Regions from separate parts of the Weizmannia sp. FSL W8-1119 genome, predicted to be linked through region 1. Evidence: riboswitches for the same ligand, from Rfam matches in the RefSeq annotation. Region 1 holds a riboswitch; each other region holds the start of a gene.

Region 1 (3,935 bases):
CTTTTGTATCCTGAAAATCGCGGTAATGCTGTCTGACGTTGCGGTGGTACTGCTCGAATTCCTTCAGTACATTCATAAAGTCATCCCGTCCGAAGTAGCGGCAAACTTTCGGAAGCGTCTCTTTCAGCCGGGCACGCACTTCCGCCATTTTTTCTTCATAGTTTTCCCTGTCGGTGATATACACATAAAGCGGCTTGTACCGGATCCAGCCGACACATGCTTTGTAAAAACGTTCCACGACCTGTTTCGTATCCGCTTTAATATAGCTTAAATTGGTCGGCAGCACCCCGAGCAGCAAATGCTGGTAAGCGCCGAATCCGTCATGGAAAGTATAGGCTGGCACGCGCAGCACGGTCCGGTCTGTCAGGCATGTGCCTAAGAAAGTATCCTCGCCCCGTGCATTCGGCGGATTGTAAAACGGCAGCACACGGTCCGGGTCTGTTAAATTCAGCGTCAAATTCGATCCTGAAATAAATTTTGCCCGGTTAATCTCCGGCACTTCTTCCGCCTCATCCTTTACAAGCACACCTGTATCGGCATATGTCACCCCGCCGTTTTTCATCACGGTTTTGATCGTATCCCAATTGACAATATCGTTGCTCAAGGCCTCAATGAGCGTGCGGAAATCTTTTTCTTGCAGTGCGTCATTGAAAGAAATGAACGGAATCGGGGAAATGTAGCCGCAATGGTATCCGTTCGTAATATCGGCATTCCGGATATGTTCCAAATGCTTCCGGAGCACTTGCTGGCCCCCCCAGACAGCCGTTTTCCTGCTTTTTGTCACGGCAACCGGATACTCGTCATCATCAAGAAAAATGAGATAATCGATGCCTCTTTTCAACGCCTCATAAACGATGATATTGCGTTTGGACGCGTATCCTTCGCCGAACAAAAGGACTGCTTCTTTTCTGCTCATGCCCATTTGGGATACGAGTTCTTCGGTTGCTTTACGCGTCTCCTTCTCCCCGATGAAATAAGCCCGGTCAATATCTTCCATGCATTCCGTTTCAATATGTACAAAGTCTTCAGGCTCTGCATTTTCGTAGTGCAAATCATAGGCAACAAACAAATGCAGCTTGATCCTGTCGCTCTCCGTCAGTTCGGATTCCTTCAAGTTATACATATACGTTTTTAAAACATTTTTAAAACTTTTTCTTCCTGTTGCAAATCCGATGCCCACATTGATTTCCTTTGCCATTTGTTTCCCTCTCCTTTTGCATTTCTATTTCCTTATACCCTGTTTGCATGCGGACCGAAACATGGCATAAATTCCCCGGATTGCGGGTACACTTCGATTATGTTGCGTGCAATGTTTGAATGAAGATGAAAAAGTGTAAAAAGATAAAAAAGGATGCGCCCTGTTTTTTCCAGAAAGCCGGGAAAAACGGGCACATGAAAAAAGGAGCAGAGCAATGGCTGGGCAAATTCCTAATGAATAAACGATTGATGATACCATTGATTTGATGAAAGAAGGGCATCTCTACGTTAAAAACCGGACGGACGATTATCATGCAATTTTGTTTGAAACCCGTCTGCTCGGGCAAAAAGCGGTGTGCATCAGCGGCGAGGAAGCAGTCAAAATGTTTTATGACCCGGAAAAATTCAAACGAAACGGGGCTGTGCCGAAACGTATTCAAAAAACGTTATTTGGCGAAAATGCGATCCAGACGCTCGATGGAAAAGAGCATCTCCACCGGAAAGCGCTGTTTTTATCGCTGATGGGGCCGGATGCGCAGCAGCATTTGGCACAAATGGTCCGGGCAGCATGGGAAGCGCGCATCCCCGAATGGGAGCAAAAAGACCGTATTGTTTTGTTTGACATCCAACATGTGAAAAAGAAAACGCCTGCCGGTGAATGGCGGGCGTTTTCTTTTTTCTCAATCGTCGCTTCCCAAAATGCCGAGAATTTGCAAAATGTAAATAAACAGGTTGATAAAATCAAGGTACAGGCTTAAAGCCAAAAGCGGGACCATTTCCTCGGAAATGCCATGGTGCTTCATTTGGTTAAAGTCAAAAACAACATACAGGGAAAAAACAATCGCGCCAATGAAGGAGTACGCGAGCATCCCGGTTGAGGTTAACGGGCTGAAAATGCTGAATATTCCGATGAAGATCAGCGCCAACAATGCGACAAGCAATGCGGTGCTTAAAAAGCCAAGATCCCTCTTGGTAACGGCCCCAATAACACCCATCACGGCAAAAATGCCGAACGTGGAACCAAAAGCGAGCAGGACGACCTCAGCACCGGCCTGGGATGCATAATAAGCTACAATCGGATATGTCGTAATACCGGAAATAAAGGTGAAAGCATAAACGAACAAATACCCAACGCTCTTTTTCCTTCTTAACCAGAAAGCGGCGATGACCATTGCAATTTCTGCAACCATCAGCGGCATCATAAGCGCAGGCGGAATGAATCTCCCCGTATATAAACCCGCCGTTGCAAACAGCAGTGAAACGGCAAAGACGCCAAGCACTTTCTGGAATACAGACCTTGATTGTATGGCCTCCATAAAATCCCTCCTTTGTTTTTCTTATTACTATTATATTTTCACATCGCCCCTGATTTCAATCTTTCCGTCCCATTTTAAAAAATTTTGCGAATGCCCTTGACAAAAATAGGTGGAACATTTAAAGTGTATTTAAACTAAATAATATTTAAAATTCTTATCCAGAGAGGTGGAGGGACTGGCCCCTTGAAGCCTCGGCAGCGGTCTTTTTTAAAGAACTGTGCCAATTCCAGAAAGCATTGCTTGAAGATAAGAAGAGCGGACGGTTCAGTTTTGCAATCCAAACCTCTTCTTATTGCAGAAGAGGTTTTTTAATGGGCCCATGCAGCTAAAAGCAATTTTTTTCTGCGCACAGCAGCTGTTTTAAAAAATATCCAGAAAGAGGGAATCATGATGACGAAAACATTAACAAAAGCGCCGTACAGGGCAGACATTGTCGGAAGCTTTTTGCGCCCGGCCCGGTTGCACGAAGCGCGGGAAAAATTTGCAGCGGGAACCATCCCGGCCGAAGACTTGCGTGCAATTGAAAATGAAGAAATCCGCCGCCTGGTCGGCAAACAAATTGAAGCCGGCCTCGAAGCGGTAACGGACGGAGAATTCCGGCGGAGATTCTGGCATACGGATTTCATGGAACATTTAAACGGGGTAAAAGGGTACGTGCCGAACCATGGATACCGGTTTGTCGGCATCGAAACGGAAGCTTATGACGTCCGGGTAACCGGAAAAGTCTCCTTTAACCCGGACCATCCGCACATAAAAGATTTTATTGCGCTGAAAGAAATCGCCGGGGACAGGGCGGTTGCGAAAATGACTATTCCAAGCCCGAATCAGTTTTTCAATGCCGGAATCCGCAATGAAGACATTTACCCGGATCTTGAAGAATACGCAAATGATATTATCCAAACTTACCGGGATGCGATCAAAGCTTTTTATGATGCCGGCTGCCGCTACTTGCAGCTGGATGATGTTTATCTTGCCGGCCTGTGTGCACCGAAACTGCCGTTTGCAGACAGTGAGCTCGAAAGGGAAAGATTGATTGATCTCGCTTTACATGTAGCAAACAGCGTACTGGAAGGCAAGCCGGATGATCTGACCATCACAACCCATCTGTGCCGCGGCAACTACCAGTCGAAATGGGCTTTTGAAGGCCCGTATGATAAAATTGCCCCGAAAATCTTTGCAAATGAAAAAGTAGACGGGTTTTTCCTTGAATACGACGATGAGCGTTCCGGCGGGTTTGAACCGTTGAAATACATTCCGGAAGGCGGGCCGAAAGTCGTGCTTGGCATTTTCACATCGAAAAAGGGAGAGCTTGAAGATAAAGTGCTGATCAAAAACCGGATTCGGGAAGCATCCAGGCATGTACCGCTCGAACAGCTTTGCATCAGCACCCAGTGCGGCTTCTCCTCCACCCACCACGGCAAT
Region 2 (3,935 bases), 1.7 Mb from region 1:
CGGTTAATTATTTGGATGTTTTTTTGGAAGCGAAAAGCGTCGGTGATTTTATTGACCGCTTTTCGGCAATGAAGACATTGGTTGAAGCAGACCGGCAAATTTTGGAAGAACAGAAAAAAGATGAACAGGATTTAAAAGACAAACAGGCATCAGTAGAGAAGAAACTGTCCGATTTGGAATCGATGCTGTCTGATTTACAATCATTAAAAGACAGTCTGAAACAGGATGAGAGCGAGAAATCGGCGTTAATCAAACAGCTGGACAAACAAAAAGATAGCCTCAAAGAAGAGAAAATGTCGCTGAGTGAACAAAAGAGCATCCTGGCTGACCAGAAAGCTTCCATTGAAAAAGCGATTGCGTTTGCGAAAAAGCAGGCTGAAGCAAGAAAAGAGGTGGCGGCAAAAGCAGATGCAGCAGCAAAGGCTCAAACGAATACGAATGCAGGATCAACAGGTTCGAAAGCAGGAACAACCAGCGCTGCATCATCGGCCAGCCCAAGTTCTGGGAGCCATTCCGGCGGGCCGCTTCCGGAAGTCTCTTCCGGGGCCTTTACACGTCCGGCATCCGGATATATTTCATCCGGATTCGGCGAGCGCTCCGGCGGGTTCCATCCGGGCGTTGACATTGCCAACAGCATCGGGACACCGGTTGTCGCTGCAGCCGACGGTGTCGTGTTCAGGGCGTACCGCTCTTCTTCATACGGAAATTGCGTCATGATCACCCACTATATTAACGGGAAGTTGTACACGACCGTTTATGCCCACTTGAGCTCGTACAGCGTCAGCACCGGGCAGCACGTCAGCAAAGGGCAGCAGATCGGCGCAATGGGAAATACCGGGGAATCAACAGGGCCCCATCTTCACTTTGAAATTTATAACGGACGCTGGACACCGCCGCCACATGCCGGTGCCCAAAACCCGAGAAACTACGTTAACTTTTAATAAAGGCGTGAAAAAGAACCGTATCTATTGGTGCGGTTCTTTTTGCATGCAATGGCAGGGAAAGTGCTGTATGATAGGTAAGACGCAAATATTATGGTATGATACAATTGTTATTTTTGCTGCGCAAACATATCCTATATCAATTTCAAAACACTTCACCGTGTTCCCGGATACCGGCCGGGAACAAACCTACAACAGGAACAAAGGGTGTACGAAAAGGAGAACGCAATGATTGTAACGGTACTACTGGTTATCTTGTTTCTTTTGAATTTTATTCTGGCAGGAACCATTATTTTCCTAGAACGGCGGGATGTCGGCGCAACCTGGGCCTGGCTTTTGGTGCTGCTATTCCTGCCGATTGCCGGCTTTATCCTGTATTTGATATTCGGGCAAAATTTAAGCCGCCGGAAAATTTTTGACTGGAAGGTACAGGAGAAGATCGGCATTAAGGAAATTTCCCAGCAGCAGATTGAACTGCTGCGCGAAAACCGGTTTCCGTTTCATGATGAGCGGACAGCCCAGTATAAGGATCTCGTTTATATGCTGCTGATGAATGACGGGTCGATCCTTTCCCAGGACAATCACGTCGATATTTTCACAGACGGCAGAAAAAAATTCCAGGCTTTATTTGAAGACATCCGGAATGCAAAAGACAGTATTCATCTTGTATATTATATTTTCCGGAATGACCGTCTCGGCCATGAATTGATTGAACTGCTGTCCCAAAAAGCAAGAGAAGGCGTAAAGGTGCGGCTGCTTTATGATGATATGGGATCGCGGATGCTGTTCCGCCGCAAATTTTTCCGGCCGCTGATTGAAGCCGGAGGGGAAGTGGCGTCCTTTTTTCCAGCCCGTATCCCGCTCATTAATTTGCGCGTCAACTTCAGAAACCATCGGAAATTGGCGATTATCGACGGACGGGTCGGTTATATCGGCGGTTTTAACGTCGGCGATGAGTATCTTGGCCTGAATAAAAAATTTGGTTATTGGCGGGACACGCATTTACGGATTTCCGGGAGCGCTGTTTATGCCATGCAGACCCGCTTTATTTTAGACTGGAATCAGGCATCGCCGCATGATGTGAAAAATGAAGAACGTTATTTCCCGGTCATCCCGCCGCAGGGGGAAACCGATATCCAGATTGTCTCAAGCGGCCCCGATTCCGAATGGGAGCAGATTAAAAACAGCTACATTAAGATGATTAATTCCGCCAAAAAATATATTTATTTGCAAACACCGTATTTCATTCCGGATGACAGCCTCCTGAACGCGCTGACGCTTGCCGCTTTATCCGGAGTGGATGTCCGGATTATGATTCCAAATAAACCGGACCATATGTTTGTCTACTGGGCGACGCTTTCCAACATCGGCCAGCTGTTAAAAACGGGCGTCAAAGTGTACATTTATCAAAATGGGTTCATCCACGCGAAAATGATTGTCGTAGACGGGAAAATTGCTTCCGTCGGCACGGCCAATATTGATGTGCGCAGTTTCCGCCTCAATTTTGAAGTGAACGCCGTGCTGTACGACCGCGAGCTTTCCGGCACACTTGCCGGCATTTTCCGGGACGACATGGCCAAATCAACCGAATTAACGCTCCATGTTTACCAGAACCGGCCGCTTTATGTACGGTTTAAAGAGTCCATTTCCCGGCTGTTGTCGCCAATTTTGTAGAAGAAAAAGAAAATTTTTCAAAAAAAGGTTGACGGTTTGCCATTGGTCTTCTATAATCTTAAACAATAAGTCATTCAAAATTGAATTATGAAAAGAAACTCTTATCTAGAGCGGCGGAGGGACTAGGCCCTGCGAAGCCCGGCAACCTTCAGGCATTTGCCTGAAAAGGTGCTAATTCCTACAGACATGCGTCTGAAAGATAAGGGAGGAACTTACATACATTGTAACCCTCTTCCCTTACGAAGAGGGTTTTTCATTTCCTCTTCCATCTTTCGCAGGAAAATTTTAAAAAACCAGGAGGATTTAAAAATGACACAATCATCATTACAACCGGAAACTTTATTGCTGCACGGGGGCCAGGAACCGGACCCGGCGACAGGCTCGCGCGCCGTGCCGGTATACCGGACGACTTCTTACGTTTTTCCGGATACAGAACATGCAGAGGGCGTCTTCAATTTATCAAAAGAAGGTTTCATTTATTCCCGCCTTGGCAATCCGACTGTGGATGTGTTTGAAAAACGCGTTGCCGCACTGGAAGGCGGAACGGCGGCTGTCGGTTTATCATCCGGCGCGGCGGCCATTGCCTTCTCCATTTTGAATATTGTGCGTGCGGGCGACGACATCGTATCCGCCAGCAATCTTTACGGCGGCACATATAATTTGTTTGCCGTGACATTGCCGAAATACGGCATTAACGTCAAGTTTGTGGACGGGTCTGACCCTGAAGCGTTCCGCCAGGCGATCACCCCGAAAACGAAAGCATTGTATGCGGAAATTATCGGCAACCCAAGCCTGCAGGTGCTCGACGTGGAAAAAGTGGCGGAAGTTGCCCATGAAAACGGCATTCCTTTGATTGTCGACAACACGTTTGCTTCTCCGTATGGCTCGAATCCGATCAAATGGGGAGCGGACGTGGTTGTCCATTCGGCGACAAAATGGATCGGCGGGCACGGAACGGCGATCGGCGGTGTTGCCGTTGACGGCGGGCATTTTGACTGGAACACAGAGAAATTTCCGGACTTCAGCGAACCGGATCCGAGCTACCACGGCTTGCGCTACGGCGTCGACACGGCACAGGCTGCGTTCGCCACAAAACTTCGCGTTCAGCTTTTGCGCGACTTCGGGCCGGCTTTAAGCCCGGACAACGCCTTTTTATTCCTGCAAGGGCTTGAAACGCTGCATCTGCGCGTGGAAAGGCATAACGAAAATGCGTTGAAAGTCGCGGAATTTCTGAAAAGCCATCCGGATGTTGCATGGGTCAATTATCCGGGACTTGAAGACCATCCGTCCCATGAGCTGGCGCAAAAATATTTGAACGGC
Region 3 (3,935 bases), 170 kb from region 1:
CTGCTCATTTTCTGTGCCGATCTCCATAAACATGAACTTGCGGCACAAATGGAAGGCGTAGAGGCGCAAGATACACTTGAGACAACGGAAAAATTTATGGTCGCGCTCATCGACACGGCACTGGCTGCGCAAAATGCCGCGCTCGCTGCGGAATCGATGGGGCTTGGCATTTGTTATGTCGGTGGCTTGCGCAACAGGCTGCCAGAAGTGGCCGAACTTTTGAAAATCCCGCAATATGTCCTTCCGCTATTTGCAATGACAATCGGCTATCCGGCCGATCCGTCTGTGAAAAAACCACGCATGGCGGCTGAGCATGTTTATTTCGAAGATGAATATCCGGCTGATGAACGTCTTTTGCGCGATCTGAAGGAATACAATGAAACGGTTTCGCAATATTATACAAAACGCACAAACGGAAAAAGGAACGATACCTGGACAGGCCAAATGGCACAATTTTTCAAAGAACCATCGCGCGTTTTTATGAAGGAATTTGTAGAACGACAAGGGTTTGATAAAAAGTAAGCTGAATAGGGGATCCGTCCGCGCATTTTCCTCTTCTTTCGGCCCATCGCGGAGCACAAGTTAAATAGAACGACATGTTCAAATATGGATATTCAGCGCTTCGGCAACCATCCCGGGACACATATTAAACAGAACGGCGAGATGCTACGATGAGTGGTGCCCCGCCGTTTTTTTACATTTTGCTTTGGTGAAATGCGGGTACATCTGTCATCCGGCGATTCCATTTTTTTGTATATCAATATTCCTTTTTTTCTGCTAAAATAGAATAAATGCTTTAGCACTGAAAAGCGTTTATCTAAAACAGAAAAGTGAGATTGATAGAAATGGAGAAAAACCAACATCATTTGCAAAAAGGCTTATCACCAAGGCATGTCCAGTTCATCGCATTGGCCGGGATGATCGGAACCGGCATTTTTAAAGGCAGCTCCGATACCGTCAGCCTTGCCGGCCCGAGTGTTGCCGTTTCTTACCTGATCGGCGGCGCACTTTTATTCATTGTCATGTCAGCACTTGGGGAAATGGCACTCGTCCACCCCGGCCTCAACGTCCAAAATCTGATCCACAAAGCGTTCGGCAGCCGGGTTTCTTTCATTATTGGCTGGCTGTACTGGATCAACTGGGTCATTGTGACAGTTGTGGAACTGCTTGCAGCCGGGAGCTTCCTGCAATTCTGGGTTCCCCAAGCGCCACTATGGCTACTCAGTTTGCTCTGTGCTGCTTTCGTGGTCGGCATCAATTTAATTGAAGTGAAGTACTACGGCGAATTTGAATTTTGGATTGCCGGCATTAAAATCATCACGTTGATCGTTTTTATCCTGCTTGGTGCGCTGATTTTATTCGGTTTATTCCCCGGGACATCTTCCACGGTGTCTAACTATACCGCGCACGGCGGTTTTTTCCCGAACGGGCTTCACGGTACGTTCAGCGCTTTTCTGATCGTTATGTTTTCATACGGCGGCGCGGAACTGATCGGTGTTACCGTTTCGGAAACAAAAGACAGCGAGAAAGTGTTGCCGCGTGTCATTAAACAGACCGTTGTCCGCGTCATGCTTTTTTATATTTTGCCAATCCTGGTCATTTGCGGCATTATCCCATGGAACCAGGTTTCTTCCGTGGAAAGCCCGTTTGTACAGGTATTCAGCCGCACAGGGATCCCCGCTGCCGCCCATGTGATGAATTTTGTGCTCTTGACGGCCGTTCTTTCTGCCGCCAATTCCGGCATTTATGCCACTTCGCGCACACTGTTTAACATGGCGCAGTCCGGAGAAGCGCCACGCGCCTTTTTAAAAATTTCCCGGAAAGGCGTCCCGCTGATCAGTATTTTGCTGACCTCGCTGTTTATTTTAGCCGGCGTGATTCTGGCCTATCTTACGCCGGATGAAGTCATCAGCTATTTGATGACCATTCCGGGATTTACCGTCGTCCTTGTTTGGACCGCCATCTGTGCAGCCGAACTGCGACTCCGGAAGTCGTATGCAAAATTGCCTTCCTTCCGTGTAAAAGGGTATCCTTTCATGGTCTGGATTGCGCTGCTTGCACTGGCAGGCATTTTCCTGTCCTTTTTGCTGGGCGGCGGCAACCCGATTGGTACAAGCGTCTGCCTCGCTATTTTAATCGTGCTCGTCGTCTTGTCACTGAGAATTAAAGCAAAGGAATAGGCTCCAGCCGGCTGTGTTGATAAAACCGGTTCCCTTAGGCAGGGAAAGGACAGAAATCCAACTGCGCGATAAGCGGGCACAAACAAGCGGGGTTGATTAAACCGTTTTCTGGGCGGGAAGGGGGCAGGCACGGGTGTGCAGCTCGTACAAACTGCCAGAATGGGACGGCCTGCTAACCCGTTTGGACTCTTTTTCGTTTTGTGAAGCAAATGAAAGCGGCCATGATGCCCCGCCTGATCCTGATGACCTGCTTTTTAAAACCAATCCAGCGTAAAGAAAAAAACTCCCGACAGAGCGTGATCTGATGGGAAGTTTTTTTCTTTATCCCCCCATTCGTATAAATCCGATAAAAAAACTTGCAATAATTATATTGACTTCCATTTATTTTCTGATAAAATTTTAAACAACAAATAACTTATCAAGAGCGACGGAGGGATCTGGCCCTATGAAGTCCGGCAACCTGCAGCGAGCAGCAAGGTGCCAATTCCAGCAAAATGGGTACCATTTTGGAAGATAAGCGCTTATCCTTTACTCGCTGTCTTTCCGTAAAAATGGCGGAAAGATTTTTTATTTCTGCAAGGCCGGCCGTTTGAACCAGGATAGGCCCTGATGCGTATAATTCCTCTACATCAGGATGAATCAAATTTATGGATGAAGAAAGCGGGGAACATGAACATGCAAAAATTAATTGTCTTAGCACTTGTCGGCCTTGCCGCACAATTGGTGGATGGATCTCTCGGAATGGGTTACGGGGTGACTTCTACCTCACTCCTCTTGGCTTTCGGAATTGCGCCGGCTGTCGCATCAGCTTCTGTGCATTTGGCGGAGGTTTTTACAACGGCGGCTTCCGGGGTCTCACATATGAAATTTGGGAATGTCGATAAAGGGATCATTTGGAAACTGGTTGTACCCGGGGCTGTCGGCGCCTTTCTCGGGGCAACCGTTCTCAGCCATCTTCCTGCAAGCACATTAAAACCGTACATTTCTATTTTTCTGATCGCCCTTGGCCTCTATATTCTTATCCGGTTTCTGATCAACGCGCGCGGGGCGTTGAAAATCAAAAAAAAGACCGGGTCTAACGTATTTTTTATCCCGCTCGGCTTTGTCGCAGGATTTTTTGATGCAACGGGGGGCGGCGGCTGGGGCCCTATCGCCACACCGGCTTTGCTGTCCAGAAATGACATCGAACCGCGGAAAGTGATCGGCTCGGTGGATACAAGTGAATTTGCCGTATCCCTGGCGTCAAGCATCGGTTTCCTTTTATCCCTCGGCGCTATGCAGATTAACTGGATCTGGACGATCGCCCTCATGCTTGGCGGCCTGATCGCCGCACCGATTGCAGCCTATCTGGTTAAAATTTTGCCGGCTCATTTGCTGGCTGTCATTGTCAGCGGCATGATTGTGTTCAGCAACGTGCAAACTTTATTAAAAATGGCCGGCGCCGGAAGCGGCTGGTACGGCGTTACCTATACAGCCATTGCGGCAATATGGGCAATCCTTATTTTCTATACAATCAGAAAACACAAGCGGGCAGTTGCCAGCGCCAGCGTAAGCGTCGCAGAATAAGGAACATGTTCGGGCAAGGGATCCATTGCCCAAATTGTTTTTTTAAAGCCGTTTTTGACAATAAACGGGCTGAGGCGTTTCTATGCGAACGAACAACGCCATTTTTGCTTCCTTTATGCAGATGCCCTCTATGTGAAGGAAAGCGGCCCCGCTTTTCCACCTAAACCAGCCATCCCTTAACCAAGCACC
Region 4 (3,935 bases), 1.0 Mb from region 1:
CGATTCCAGCCATAACGCGGGCGTATCGGCTATTGATTTGGCAGTATCTTTTGAGCCGACTTCACTTAACACTTTAAACTCCTTTGAAAACTCCGCAATATAGCGGCATTTTTCCGGATTGGACAGCGGCAGGGTGCCATTTGAGATTTCAACATATTCGCATGCAAACCGCCGGCAGTATTGAACGTACCGATCCGTTTTTCCCTGGCTGGCAAACTTTTCAAATAAAGTGCCGCCGAAAAAGAAGGCAATGCCGTTTTGCCTCAGGTGATCTATTTTTTCTTCCAAATGGCACCCTGCCTCTGTCATCACTTTATATGCGCCTGCTTCTAAATCCCGGCTAATCGATTCCAGCCATAACGCCGGCGTGTCGGCTATTGATTTGGCAGTATCTTTTGAGCCAACTTCACTTAACACTTTAAACTCCTTTGAAAATTCCGCAATATAATGGCACTTTTCCGGATTGGACAGCGGCAGGGTGCCATTTGAGATTTCAACATATTCGCATGCAAACCGCCGGCAGTATTGAACGTACCGATCCGTCTTTCCCTGGCTGGCAAACTTTTCAAATAAAGTGCCGCCGAAAAAGAAGGCAATGCCGTTTTGCCTCAGGTGATCTATTTTTTCTTCCAAATGGCGCGAAACCACCGATGTTCCCCAGCCGAATTTGACGAAATCAATATAAGGGGCTGCACTGTTCATGGTATCTTTAAAAAAGTTCAGCGGAATGCCATTGTCAATTAAGATGGTGATTCCGCAATCCCGCGGTTTCTCATTGCGTAAAGGCAGTGTCAAACCATGGTCATTCATCTTCAACCCTCACGATCGTTGGAAATTCTCCTGTTGGATCAATTTTCATAACAAACCCGCAGTCTCTTTCGTTGATGCAAAATTCTAGGTCAGCCGGGTTAAATGCAGGCTGTCCGGGATCAAGAAATTTCTTTGCAACACTGGCATTTACAATCTCCTTGATCACTGATTCCGGCTTTATCGTGCCGGAGCCGGTAAGGATGCTTTCCATGTATAATGCGCATGCCAGGTCATCTTCCCCCGTCGGATGGGAAGCGATCATGTTGATGCGGGCGTTGTCTTTGCCTTTCCATTTGCGCAGGACCCATTTTGCCGTCATTTTTGCATTCGAAAAGCCGGTAACATAGACTTCCTTTGCACAAAGGGCGCGGAAGGCTGCTTTTACCCCGTTTGTGGATGTTTGCACCAGCGTTTTGCCGGCTAACGGCTGTTTGGCGATGGCGGCCGGTGAATGGCCCAAATCAAATCCCGGTATCGGAAGCCCGTTCCCTTCGCCCGTGAGCAAGACATGCGGGTATTTGTCTTTGATACAAAAAGCCGCTTCTTTTGAGTCTGCCAGCCATATCTCTTTTACGCCGCCCAAAAAGGCATGGTGGGCAACCGTAAACGCGCGGATCACATCGATCACAATATTGGCATCCCCGTCTTCCGGCGTGATCTCATTCCCCTGGTAAATGTGGATGTTCATCCATTCCCCCCTCATTCTGTGCAAAAGATACATAAAGTATATTGGAGGGACGCTTGATGCGGAACTTGCCACCCTTTTCTTTTTTTATCGCCCCCGTCTGTTCAAAAAAGAATTGACTCCCGCCGCATTTGATTGTATAATGTTTTCAATGATTTCTAAATAATGATTCGTTCTTCTTATCCAGAGAGGTGGAGGGAAAGGCCCTTTGAAGCCTCGGCAACAGGTTGAAAAACACTGTGCCAATTCCTGCAGACAATCGTCTGAAAGATAAGAGAAGTTGACCATTGTGCGCCGGCTCTTCTTATCTTTGTAAGAAGAGCTTTTTTCGAAGGTGCTTCTCATGGAAAGAAGCGGATTAAAATCCAAGTAAACTTCTATGTCTATTTGGATTAGGATGTCATACATAAATAAACAAATGAAAAGTGCATGCAAACATTGCGAGGTGGAAGATTTGCCGTTAAGTGTACAAAACAGCCCGTTTAGTAAAGAACAGGCGGAAAAGTTAAATGAACTGCTGCAAATGTTAACGGATCAGCAAAAATTATGGCTGAGCGGATATTTAACCTATCCGTTTGCCGAACAAGGAACGAATCCCCCGGGAAGTACAGCTGTTGCTGAAAAGCCGGTACAGACGGCAACCAAAACGGTTACGCTGCTGTTTGGTTCCGAGACAGGCAATGCCCAGGCGCTTGCCGAAGCATTCGCCGCCAGATTAAAAGAAATGCAGTTTGCCGTATCTTTTTCGGCACTCGATGCGGCCAAGCCGAAAGATTTAAAAAATGCAGGGTATCTGCTCATCATTACAAGCACACAAGGGGAAGGGGACCCGCCCGACAACGCATTGTCTTTCTATGAGCTGATCCACAGCAGAAAAGCCCCAAAACTGGACGGGGTCCCTTTTTCCGTTTTGGCGCTTGGGGACCAGACATATGAGTTTTTTTGCAAGGTCGGAAAAGAGATCGACAAGAGGCTGGAAGAGTTGGGCGGGGAACGGCTCTATCCGCGAGTGGATTGCGATGTGGATTATGAAGAAGACGCCCAGGAATGGTTTGAAGGGGTTACAGGCGTGCTCCAGTCATCTGCCTTGCCGCCTTCAACCGCTGCCGATGCCACCCGGCCTGCAAACACCGATTATTCCAAATCCAACCCGTTCCAGGCGGAAGTGCTGGAAAATATCAATTTGAACTGGGAAGGGTCCAATAAAGAAACGCACCATATCGAATTATCCCTTGAAGGTTCCGGTTTTACATTTGAACCGGGGGACAGCATCGGGATTTACCCGGAAAATGACCCGGAACTCGTGGAACGGCTGATCGAAAAGCTCGGCTGGGATCCAAAAGAACCGGTTCCGATCAATAAAAAAGGGGAAGTACTGCCGGCCAGGGAAGCATTGCTCAGACATTATGAAATTACGAGATTAACAAAACCACTGCTTCAGCAGGCAGCCGTGCTTTTCGGAAACAAAGGGCTTACGGCTTTGCTTGAAAATGAAGCGGAGGCAAAGGCATACCTTGAAGGACGGGGCCTGATCGATCTTGTCGAGGAATATCCGCCGGAAAAAGTGGAAGTGCAAGCTTTTGTACAAATGCTCCGGAAAATGCCGCCGCGGCTTTATTCGATCGCAAGCAGTTGGAAAGCGAACCCCGATGAAGTCCATCTTGTCATTGCACTGGACTGCTATACAGCAAACGGAAGGGTGCGCGAAGGAGTTTGCTCCGGGCAAGTCGCAGGCAGGATAAAACCGGGAGACAAGCTGCCGGTTTATGTCCACCGCAATCCGAATTTCAAACTTCCGGCTGACCCGGATGTGCCGGTGATCATGATCGGGCCGGGAACAGGCGTGGCGCCGTTCCGTTCTTTCCTGGAAGAAAGGGAAGCGGAAGGGATCACCGGCCGAACATGGCTGTTTTACGGGGACCAGCATTTTGCGACGGATTTTCTGTATCAGCTTGACTGGCAAAACTGGCTGAAAAATGGCGTGCTCGAACGGATGGATGTGGCTTTTTCGCGCGACCAGGCAGAAAAAATATACGTCCAGCACCGGATGCTTGAAAAAAGCAAAGATTTTTATGCATGGCTTGAAAAAGGCGCCTGTGTGTATGTGTGCGGTGATGAGAAGCACATGGCCCGCGACGTCCAGGAAACGCTGCTTCACATTCTTGAAACAGAAGGCAATATGGCGAGGGAAGAGGCAGAGGATTATTTACAGGAAATGCGACGGGCAAAACGATACCAGCGTGATGTGTATTAACAGAGAGGGGCAGGAAGATGGCTGATAAAAAACTTGATCCGCTTGAAACGATAAAAGAAAAAAGCCGATTTTTAAGAGGAACGATTGCGGAAGGACTCAAAGATCCGCTGACCGGTGCGATATCCGAGGACGATAATAAACTGTTGAAATTTCATGGCAGCTACCAGCAGGACGACCGGGATATCC

The links. A riboswitch is a leader RNA that binds a small molecule or an ion and turns the genes downstream of it on or off. The one in region 1 is predicted to bind S-adenosylmethionine.
Region 2: another riboswitch for S-adenosylmethionine. It lies ahead of NSQ19_RS03440 (O-acetylhomoserine aminocarboxypropyltransferase/cysteine synthase family protein); the one in region 1 lies ahead of NSQ19_RS12090 (5-methyltetrahydropteroyltriglutamate--homocysteine S-methyltransferase).
Region 3: another riboswitch for S-adenosylmethionine. It lies ahead of NSQ19_RS12795 (sulfite exporter TauE/SafE family protein); the one in region 1 lies ahead of NSQ19_RS12090 (5-methyltetrahydropteroyltriglutamate--homocysteine S-methyltransferase).
Region 4: another riboswitch for S-adenosylmethionine. It lies ahead of NSQ19_RS06870 (assimilatory sulfite reductase (NADPH) flavoprotein subunit); the one in region 1 lies ahead of NSQ19_RS12090 (5-methyltetrahydropteroyltriglutamate--homocysteine S-methyltransferase).

Annotation. Positions count from the first base shown of each region.
Region 1 covers NZ_JBBOZL010000001.1:2,436,921-2,440,855, forward strand. Annotated here, with positions in the region: gene NSQ19_RS12075 (hypothetical protein) at 1-1,198, opposite strand, end outside; gene NSQ19_RS12080 (hypothetical protein) at 1,464-1,955, shown strand; gene NSQ19_RS12085 (Bax inhibitor-1/YccA family protein) at 1,878-2,513, opposite strand; SAM riboswitch class I at 2,665-2,766, shown strand; gene NSQ19_RS12090 (5-methyltetrahydropteroyltriglutamate--homocysteine S-methyltransferase) at 2,904-3,935, shown strand, end outside.
Region 2 covers NZ_JBBOZL010000001.1:740,391-744,325, forward strand. Annotated here, with positions in the region: gene NSQ19_RS03430 (murein hydrolase activator EnvC family protein) at 1-941, shown strand, start outside; gene cls (cardiolipin synthase) at 1,170-2,615, shown strand; SAM riboswitch class I at 2,714-2,821, shown strand; gene NSQ19_RS03440 (O-acetylhomoserine aminocarboxypropyltransferase/cysteine synthase family protein) at 2,925-3,935, shown strand, end outside.
Region 3 covers NZ_JBBOZL010000001.1:2,604,274-2,608,208, forward strand. Annotated here, with positions in the region: gene nfsA (oxygen-insensitive NADPH nitroreductase) at 1-522, shown strand, start outside; gene NSQ19_RS12790 (amino acid permease) at 846-2,180, shown strand; SAM riboswitch class I at 2,593-2,700, shown strand; gene NSQ19_RS12795 (sulfite exporter TauE/SafE family protein) at 2,790-3,746, shown strand.
Region 4 covers NZ_JBBOZL010000001.1:1,428,914-1,432,848, forward strand. Annotated here, with positions in the region: partial or broken gene NSQ19_RS06855 (phosphosulfolactate synthase) at 1-288, opposite strand, end outside; partial or broken gene NSQ19_RS06860 (phosphosulfolactate synthase) at 298-810, opposite strand; gene NSQ19_RS06865 (2-phosphosulfolactate phosphatase) at 803-1,498, opposite strand; SAM riboswitch class I at 1,672-1,772, shown strand; gene NSQ19_RS06870 (assimilatory sulfite reductase (NADPH) flavoprotein subunit) at 1,893-3,749, shown strand; gene cysI (assimilatory sulfite reductase (NADPH) hemoprotein subunit) at 3,767-3,935, shown strand, end outside.